One region of the Lactobacillus kullabergensis genome, then DNA from elsewhere that is predicted to be linked to it. Evidence: riboswitches for the same ligand, from Rfam matches in the RefSeq annotation. Region 1 holds a riboswitch; the other holds the start of a gene.
What was found. Region 1 has a riboswitch for FMN ahead of DKL58_RS04510 (ECF transporter S component). Riboswitches for the same ligand answer to the same signal wherever they lie in the genome.
Positions count from the first base shown of each region.

Region 2: linked by a shared signal. The riboswitch ahead of ribD (bifunctional diaminohydroxyphosphoribosylaminopyrimidine deaminase/5-amino-6-(5-phosphoribosylamino)uracil reductase RibD) and the one ahead of DKL58_RS04510 (ECF transporter S component) in region 1 are both predicted to bind FMN.

Region 1 covers NZ_CP029477.1:951,889-955,598, forward strand. Annotated here, with positions in the region: gene DKL58_RS04495 (segregation and condensation protein A) at 1-689, shown strand, start outside; gene scpB (SMC-Scp complex subunit ScpB) at 679-1,287, shown strand; gene DKL58_RS04505 (pseudouridine synthase) at 1,287-2,006, shown strand; FMN riboswitch at 2,036-2,150, shown strand; gene DKL58_RS04510 (ECF transporter S component) at 2,233-2,919, shown strand; gene DKL58_RS04515 (LysM peptidoglycan-binding domain-containing protein) at 3,024-3,515, shown strand; gene cmk ((d)CMP kinase) at 3,555-3,710, shown strand, end outside.
Region 2 covers NZ_CP029477.1:265,243-268,952, reverse strand. Annotated here, with positions in the region: gene ribA (GTP cyclohydrolase II) at 1-292, opposite strand, end outside; gene ribE (riboflavin synthase) at 304-909, opposite strand; gene ribD (bifunctional diaminohydroxyphosphoribosylaminopyrimidine deaminase/5-amino-6-(5-phosphoribosylamino)uracil reductase RibD) at 894-1,955, opposite strand; FMN riboswitch at 2,076-2,209, opposite strand; gene DKL58_RS01280 (aspartate/glutamate racemase family protein) at 2,659-3,405, opposite strand; gene DKL58_RS01275 (UDP-N-acetylmuramoyl-L-alanyl-D-glutamate--2,6-diaminopimelate ligase) at 3,419-3,710, opposite strand, start outside.

The DNA.
Region 1 (3,710 bases):
ATCTGCTATTGCATTTAATAAAAGTGCAAAAAATTGATATTTATGACATTCCAATAGCTCAGATTACAAGCCAATATCTAGCTTATTTGCACCAAATGCAAAAACTTAATTTGAAAATTGCAGGAGAATATTTTGTTATGTCATCGATGCTTTTGCGAATTAAGTCTCAATCTCTTCTTCCGCAAAATGATTTTACTGAAGAAAATGATGAACAAGAGGATCCAAGAGATGAATTAGTACAGCAGCTTATTACTTACTCGGTTTTTAAAAAAGTTTCAGCATACTTCAAAAAGCGCAATGAGGAAGTCCCAATTACTGCTGCTAAAGAGGAAAGTGCTCCAGAAAGCAAAAAAATTCAGCCTTTGCCAAAAGGACAAATTACTTCTACTGAATTAGCTAATACTTTTATTATTATTTTACAAAGACTGAAAATCAGACAGCCTGATATTGTTTCAGTTGAAGTAAAGGAAACTTCCGTCAAAGAAATGAGTACTTTCTTGCAAGAGGAATTGGCACGAAACAAGCGGTTAAGTTTTTTTGCCTGTTGTCAAAAAATGAAAACTTTATCTGATGTTATTGGTTTGTTCCTTGCACTGCTTGAACTTTGTAAAAAACAGGAAATTCGGGTAAAACAAAAGAGGATGTTTGGTGACCTGAACTTGGAAAGAGTTGGTAGTAATGATAAGTAAAATGGCGCAGTTAGAAGCGTTATTATATGTTGCCGGCGATAATGGCATTGAAAGCAGCAACTTATGCGAACTTTTGCAGGTTGGCAAACCTGCATTGCGAGAAATAAGCAAAAATTTACGAGAAAAATTACAAAAAAATCCTGATTCAGGATTACAAATACAACATCTTAATGATGTTTACAAATTGACAACTAGACCAGAAGTTAGTAAAACAATCGAAAATTTTTTTCAAAAAGATTTATCAAAGAGCTTAAGTCAATCGGCATTGGAAATACTATCTATTATTGCTTATCGGCAACCAATTACACGTGTAGAGATAGATGACATCAGAGGCGTAAATTCATCTGGGGCTCTGCAAACTTTAATCTGGCGTGGATTAGTTAAAATTAATGGAAAAAAAGATGCGCCGGGTCATCCTAATTTATATGTAACAAGTGAGTATTTTTTGCAATACTTTGGGTACCAAAGTTTGGCTGATTTACCATTAATAGAAGATTTCGAAGATGATAGCATTAATAGTGAAGGTGAAATAGATTTGTTTGCAGCTAAAGGACAAGCTGATAAAAATATTGCAAAAACTCAAAAAGGAGCAAAATAATGGTTTTAGAACGGTTGCAAAAGGTAATTGCTGAGGCAGGAATTGCTTCCAGGCGCAAGGCTGAAAAAATGATTTCTGAAGGTCGAGTCACTGTTGATGGCAATGTAGTAACTAAACTGGGTACTAAAGTGGATACTTTTAGTAATATTACGGTTGATGGTGAGCCCATTGAAAGAGAAAGTTTGCATACTTATCTCTTTTACAAGCCTAGAGGAGTGGTCTCAACTGCAAATGATGATAAGGGGAGAAAAACAGTTGTCGATTATTTTAAGGATTTGCCTTATCGACTATATCCAATCGGCAGACTAGACTATGATACTTCTGGATTACTTTTAATGACTAATGATGGTGAACTGGCCAATTTATTGATGCATCCGCGAAACAATGTAGCCAAGGTTTATGTTGCCAAGATTTCTGGCATTTTGACGCCTGATGAAATCAGTCAGCTAAAGCATGGAGTCAAAATTGATCGTCATCGCTGTGCTCCTGCAAAAGTTAAGGTTATTAGGACTGATCGTAAAAAGGATAATCAAATAGTGCAATTGACAATTCATGAAGGTCAATATCATCAAGTAAAAAGAATGTTCAAGGCAGTTCACCACCAGGTGAAAAAATTAGCACGCGAGAAATACGCTTTTCTTACACTTGATTCTCTCATTTCAGGAACGTACCGAGAATTGTCTCATGAAGAAGTTGACAGATTAAAAAACGTAGATTAGTATAGTATGTGAAATTTGATAAATAAGTTTGTTGTCTTCATGGCAGGGTGAAAGTCCCGACCGGTGGTGTAAGTCCACGACCCACGAAAGTGGTGGAATCTATTGAGATACCGATAGTTAGAGTCTAGATGAAAGAAGACAGACTAAACTAAAAGCCAAGATCTTAAGCTTACTTTTACTCGGTCTGTTGCTAGGAGCAACAGACCGAGTTTTTTTGGAGGTAAGAATTTTGCAAAAGAAAAGCAGAAACAATTTAGTTAATATTTTGGCTTATACTTTAATTGGTACAATTGCCTATGTATTAATGCTTTTGGAAATACCGTTGCCAATAACTAGTTTTCTAAAATTTGACTTCTCGGATGTAGTAATTACAATTGGGACATTTTTATTCGGGCCCGGACCTGGTATCTTTATCGCTTTTGTCAGAATGCTGATCAATTTAATATACAAAGGCTTTGCTTTGCCAAGTTTAGTGGGTCAGTCTGCGGCTTTTCTGGCATCAATATCTTTTGCTTTGCCATTTTATTATTTAACAAAAAATATTAGCAAAGACGAAAAGAATTTTTCTAAAAAATATTTAAAACCAATTTTAGGTATTGTTCTCGGCATTCTAGCAATGGCTTTCGTACTATCTGTACTAAATGCATTAGTTTTGACACCATTTTATGCAGTAACTACTGTACCAAACCTGCCGGCAATACATGGATATTCTGGTTTGCTTTCTTTTACTGAAAAGGTTTACTTGGGTAAGCTGCTACACATTCCATCAATGAGTGCATATATTTTTGGCATTATAGTTCCATTTAACTTGTTAAAAGGAACAATCAACGGTGTTGTAGTTTATTTATTATTTGAAACTGTTCTGAGAACTTTCAAACCTTTTGTAAGGAAAAATTTTAATCTTAGAAATTAAATCTTAAAAATATTGTAAATCGGTCTAGTAAATGACCGATTTTTTTGTCCACTTAAATGTTAAATATGCTAAAATTAAACAGGTTAGGTAAGGAGGTTTTTCAGATGAATAATAACTCAAAAGAACCATATCAGCATTATAAGCGTCCAAAAAAGTCGAGAGTAGAAACTTATTCTTCCGTATCAAAAGGCTGGATTGCTTTGATAATTCTGATTGTAGTTATTCTTATCGGTCTTGTTCCTGTGGTTCATAATTTAGCATCAAACAATGGTTCAAACGAAAAAGCAGTTGAAGTACGTAAAGCTGCCAGAAAAGAAAATACTAAGAAAAAAGATACTAATAAAAAGGCTACGGTTCAGCCTGTAAAAAGTAAAGAAACCAAAGCCAAGGCTAAAACAAAGACAAAATCATCTAAAAAAACTCCAAAAAAGCCTAAAAAGAAACATGTTGTGATTAAACAATATGTCGTACAAGAAGGGGATTCCTTGACTAGTATTGCCCGCCATTTTAACATTTCAGTTGACCAATTGGCAGAGTTGAATCAACTTGATCCCAATAGCCAGGTGGATACAGGACAAACTTTACGAATTAGATAATTTAGAAAGGACAGGGACTTAAGTCCCTTTTTTATTGGAATGCAAATAGCAATTGATGGTCCAGCTTCAGCTGGAAAAAGTACTGTAGCAAAAATTATCGCCCATAAGCTTAATTTTACATATATTGATACGGGGGCAATGTATCGGGCTTCGACTTGGATTGCACGAGAAAATAACATTGATTACGGCAATGAA
Region 2 (3,710 bases), 690 kb from region 1:
TAGTTTCAGTGGAGTCAACACTAAGAGTAAAAGCTGTGCCAAAAGTATCGTTCGAGCCAGTTTCAATTGGTTTTAATTGCAGACGGTCGGCATACGCTTTGCTCATTGGTACGCATAATAATCCACGAGCCTTAGTAATCATCATATTAACCGCTTGCGGTGTAACCTTCTCTGCTAAGCCAATCATGTCCCCTTCAGACTCACGTTGAGGCGAATCAGCGACAATAACTAATCCACCTTTTAGCATATGTTTTAATACCTTTTGCATTTTTTCGTTCAATTGTTCTGTCATTTTTTTCTCCATCATAATTCTTTTTTCCAAGCCTGAATCTGCTTAACTGCGTAGCGACCAATCATATCCACTTCAATATTTGCTTTATCGCCCACTTGATAATGAGCAAGCGTAGTATTTTGAATGGTATAAGGAATTAAGCTTACGCCAAAATGATCATTCTCTGCCATCGTGACGGTTAAACTGATGCCGTCAATAGCGATCGACCCTTTTTCAACAATAAAGGGAGCATACTTATGTGGTACTTGAAATTCCAATTCAATAGAATTTTCGTTTTCAACTCGTTTTACGAGCTCGGCTGTTGTATCAATGTGTCCTGCAACAATATGACCATCCAGTTTGCCGTTTAGCGCCAGTGAAGGCTCCAAATTAACCAAACTACCTTTTTGCAACTTGCCTAGATTAGTTCTTTTCATTGTTTCTGGCATTACATCAACTGCAAAATCTTCTTCGCTCCAGTCAGTAATGGTTAAGCAGATGCCGTTCACGGCAATGCTTGCTCCTAAAGGCAAATCTTTTTGCATCAATTTTGGCGCACAAATACCTAGTCTAGCATGTTGCGCACTTATTTCTAAGCGAGTTATCGTACCAGTTGTTTGAATTATTCCTGTAAACATTCTTTTCTCCTCACACGAATTCTTACATCTTGGTTTAAACTTTTAACATCCAATAATTGGTAGTGACTTATTTCTGCTAAAGCCTGTCCGTACACAGCAGGTAGTGCTGTACCACCCAACACCAGAGGGGTAATATACGTTACTATTTCATCCACCAAATCAGTTGCTATAAACTGGGCTTGTACATTGCTGCCACCTTCAACTAACAACGATTGAATTTCATGTTCAGCCAAAAGTTGGATCACCTTTTGGGGTGTCCATTTGCTAGCAGTATAACAGCACACATTTTCTCCAACATTTTGAGTTAAGTTTGTTTCACTCAGTAACCAAATTTGACCCCGGGTCTTAAATATTTGACTGGTAAAATCCAACCGATTGGCATCCTTAGTTAACACAATCCTAATAGGTGGATGTGGTAAGTTTTTTATTCTGACAGTTAACAGCGGATTGTCAATGCGTAATGTGTTTGCACCAATTAAAATGGCTTGATTTTGCAACCGCAATTTTTGTACATCTACTTGAGCCGCATCCCCAGTCAAAAGTGTTCTTCTTTTGCCCGCGGCATTAATTTTGCCATCAATAGACATTGCATATTTAAGTGTCACAAAGGGCCTTTCTTGCTGATAAAAAAAGTTATACGCAACATTTAAACTCTCAGTGCCACCAATGACCTCAGTCTGAACACCATGACTTTTAAGATATTTAATGCCTTTACCTGCCACAATTTGATGAGGATCGACCTGACCAATAACAACTTTTTTGATTCCGGCCTCGGCTACTTTTTTGCAACAAGGTGGCTGCTTACCATAATGACTGCAAGGCTCCAATGTTACATACAAAGTTGCTCCCCGAGCTTGTTTGGGATCTGCTAAGTGTGACAGTGTATTTACTTCCGCATGTTCTTTGCCAAATTGATGGTGGTAGCCAGTTGCTAAAACCTGACCATCTTTAACCAAAACTGCACCAACTAATGGGTTTGTCCAAGTCATTCCCTGAGCTTTTAAAGCCTCTTGGACTGCCATTTGCATATAATCTCTATCCTGCACTATTTCACTTCCTAAGCATTAAAAAACCTCGTTGATAAAATCAACGAGGCTTATTTTTTTATTCATCAAATAAGATTTCAGCGAAGTTTAATAACGACGCGAGTTTTCTGCTTAATCTTGTTTGTTCTTCTCCCATCCAGACTTTAACTGTCGGTACTAGACTTGCACTAGTTCCACCGCAAAACGCGGGTCACGGACTTCAATCATTAATTGTCACCGTCGGTAAGGAATTACACCCTGCCCCGAAGAAACCGTATTCAACTGTTTTTAGTATAATATAGTTATGCCCTATCGGCAATAGCAATTTATTGTTTTATATAATTAAATACATGATAAGCTCAAACTTAAATAAATTATTCCTTAAAACTTCCAATCAGACAAATGGAGAGGAATATTATTGTTTTTACCAAAATATTTTTTAAAGGCAGTGCCAAATGACGAATGATCTTTAAGATGATTGCAATAAGCGTCTCTGATACTCAAAATTGTTGTCACTGCTAAATTAGTAGTGACAATTATCAGTATGCTAATAAATATATACAAAAGATATAGCATCTTAGCCCTCCTATTTTTAACTGTATCACTTTTATAATACACTACTACTTAGTGATAACATTGTCAACTTTTTTTGGCAAAATAAATAGACTAACAATCAAATTGATTACTAGTCTATTTTAATTTAATATGTAAAACTTACGTTTTATTAATACATATATTTCTCTATAGCTGTTCTTGGATCCATTCCCGCACGTATTTTCAGTTCCAGTTCAATTGCTACGTCAGCCAAGATTACTTGCGGGTCGATAACATTATAAGGATGATCTGGAGCTTTTTCCTGAGCCAGCGACAATTCAGTACAGCCAAGTAAAATCACATTGCACCCATATTGATCATGCATTGTTTGCAATATGTGGTGGTAAAGTTCGCCATTAACCACACCTTTTTCCTTGATATTTGAATAAATCAGTTCAGTAACCATTGGCTGAATCTCAGATCCTCCAATTTCAACCTCACGCCCTACTTCTTTAATCTCATCTTCATACAAATGATCGTAAATTGATCCTTCGGTGGCAATTAAACCAATTTTTTTCTCTCGTGGATAATCGGTTATAAACTTATGAACAGCAATGCGCATCATATGCAAAAAAGGTATGTCTGTCAGTTTGGCCAAGTCATCATAACAATAATGAGCTGTGTTGCATGGCATTACAAAAAAATCAGGCTTTAGTTGTGCTTGCTGGAGCACATCCTCACGCAAAGCAGTGAAAAAATTAGGCTTGCTGGGATCTTTGATATATGCTGTACGATCAGGAACTTGTGCATCATTAACTAAAATATAATTTAAATAATCCTGATCTTTAGTAATTTTGATACGATGATTAATCATCCGGACATAACTTTCAGTCGCAATAGTGCCCATACCGCCAATAATACTAAAAAAATGTTTCATTATACCTGCTTTTCTAACTTCTAAAGTGTTCTTTTTTGCCTTCAAGCTCATCAATTACCTGTTGAGCAACCATAATATCAGATGGATATGGCGTATCTACACCGCGTATTTTTTGAAAACCGTCTGCACCTTTACCGCAAATCAGGACAATATCACCTTTTTTCGACAAATTAATGGCATCATATATGGCCTTCTTACGATCGAGTTCTATTGTTACATCAACTTTAGAATGATCAATTCCGGCATTAATTTCCTGTGCAATTTCTTTTGGATCTTCAAATCCCGGGTCATCAGTAGTTAAAAAA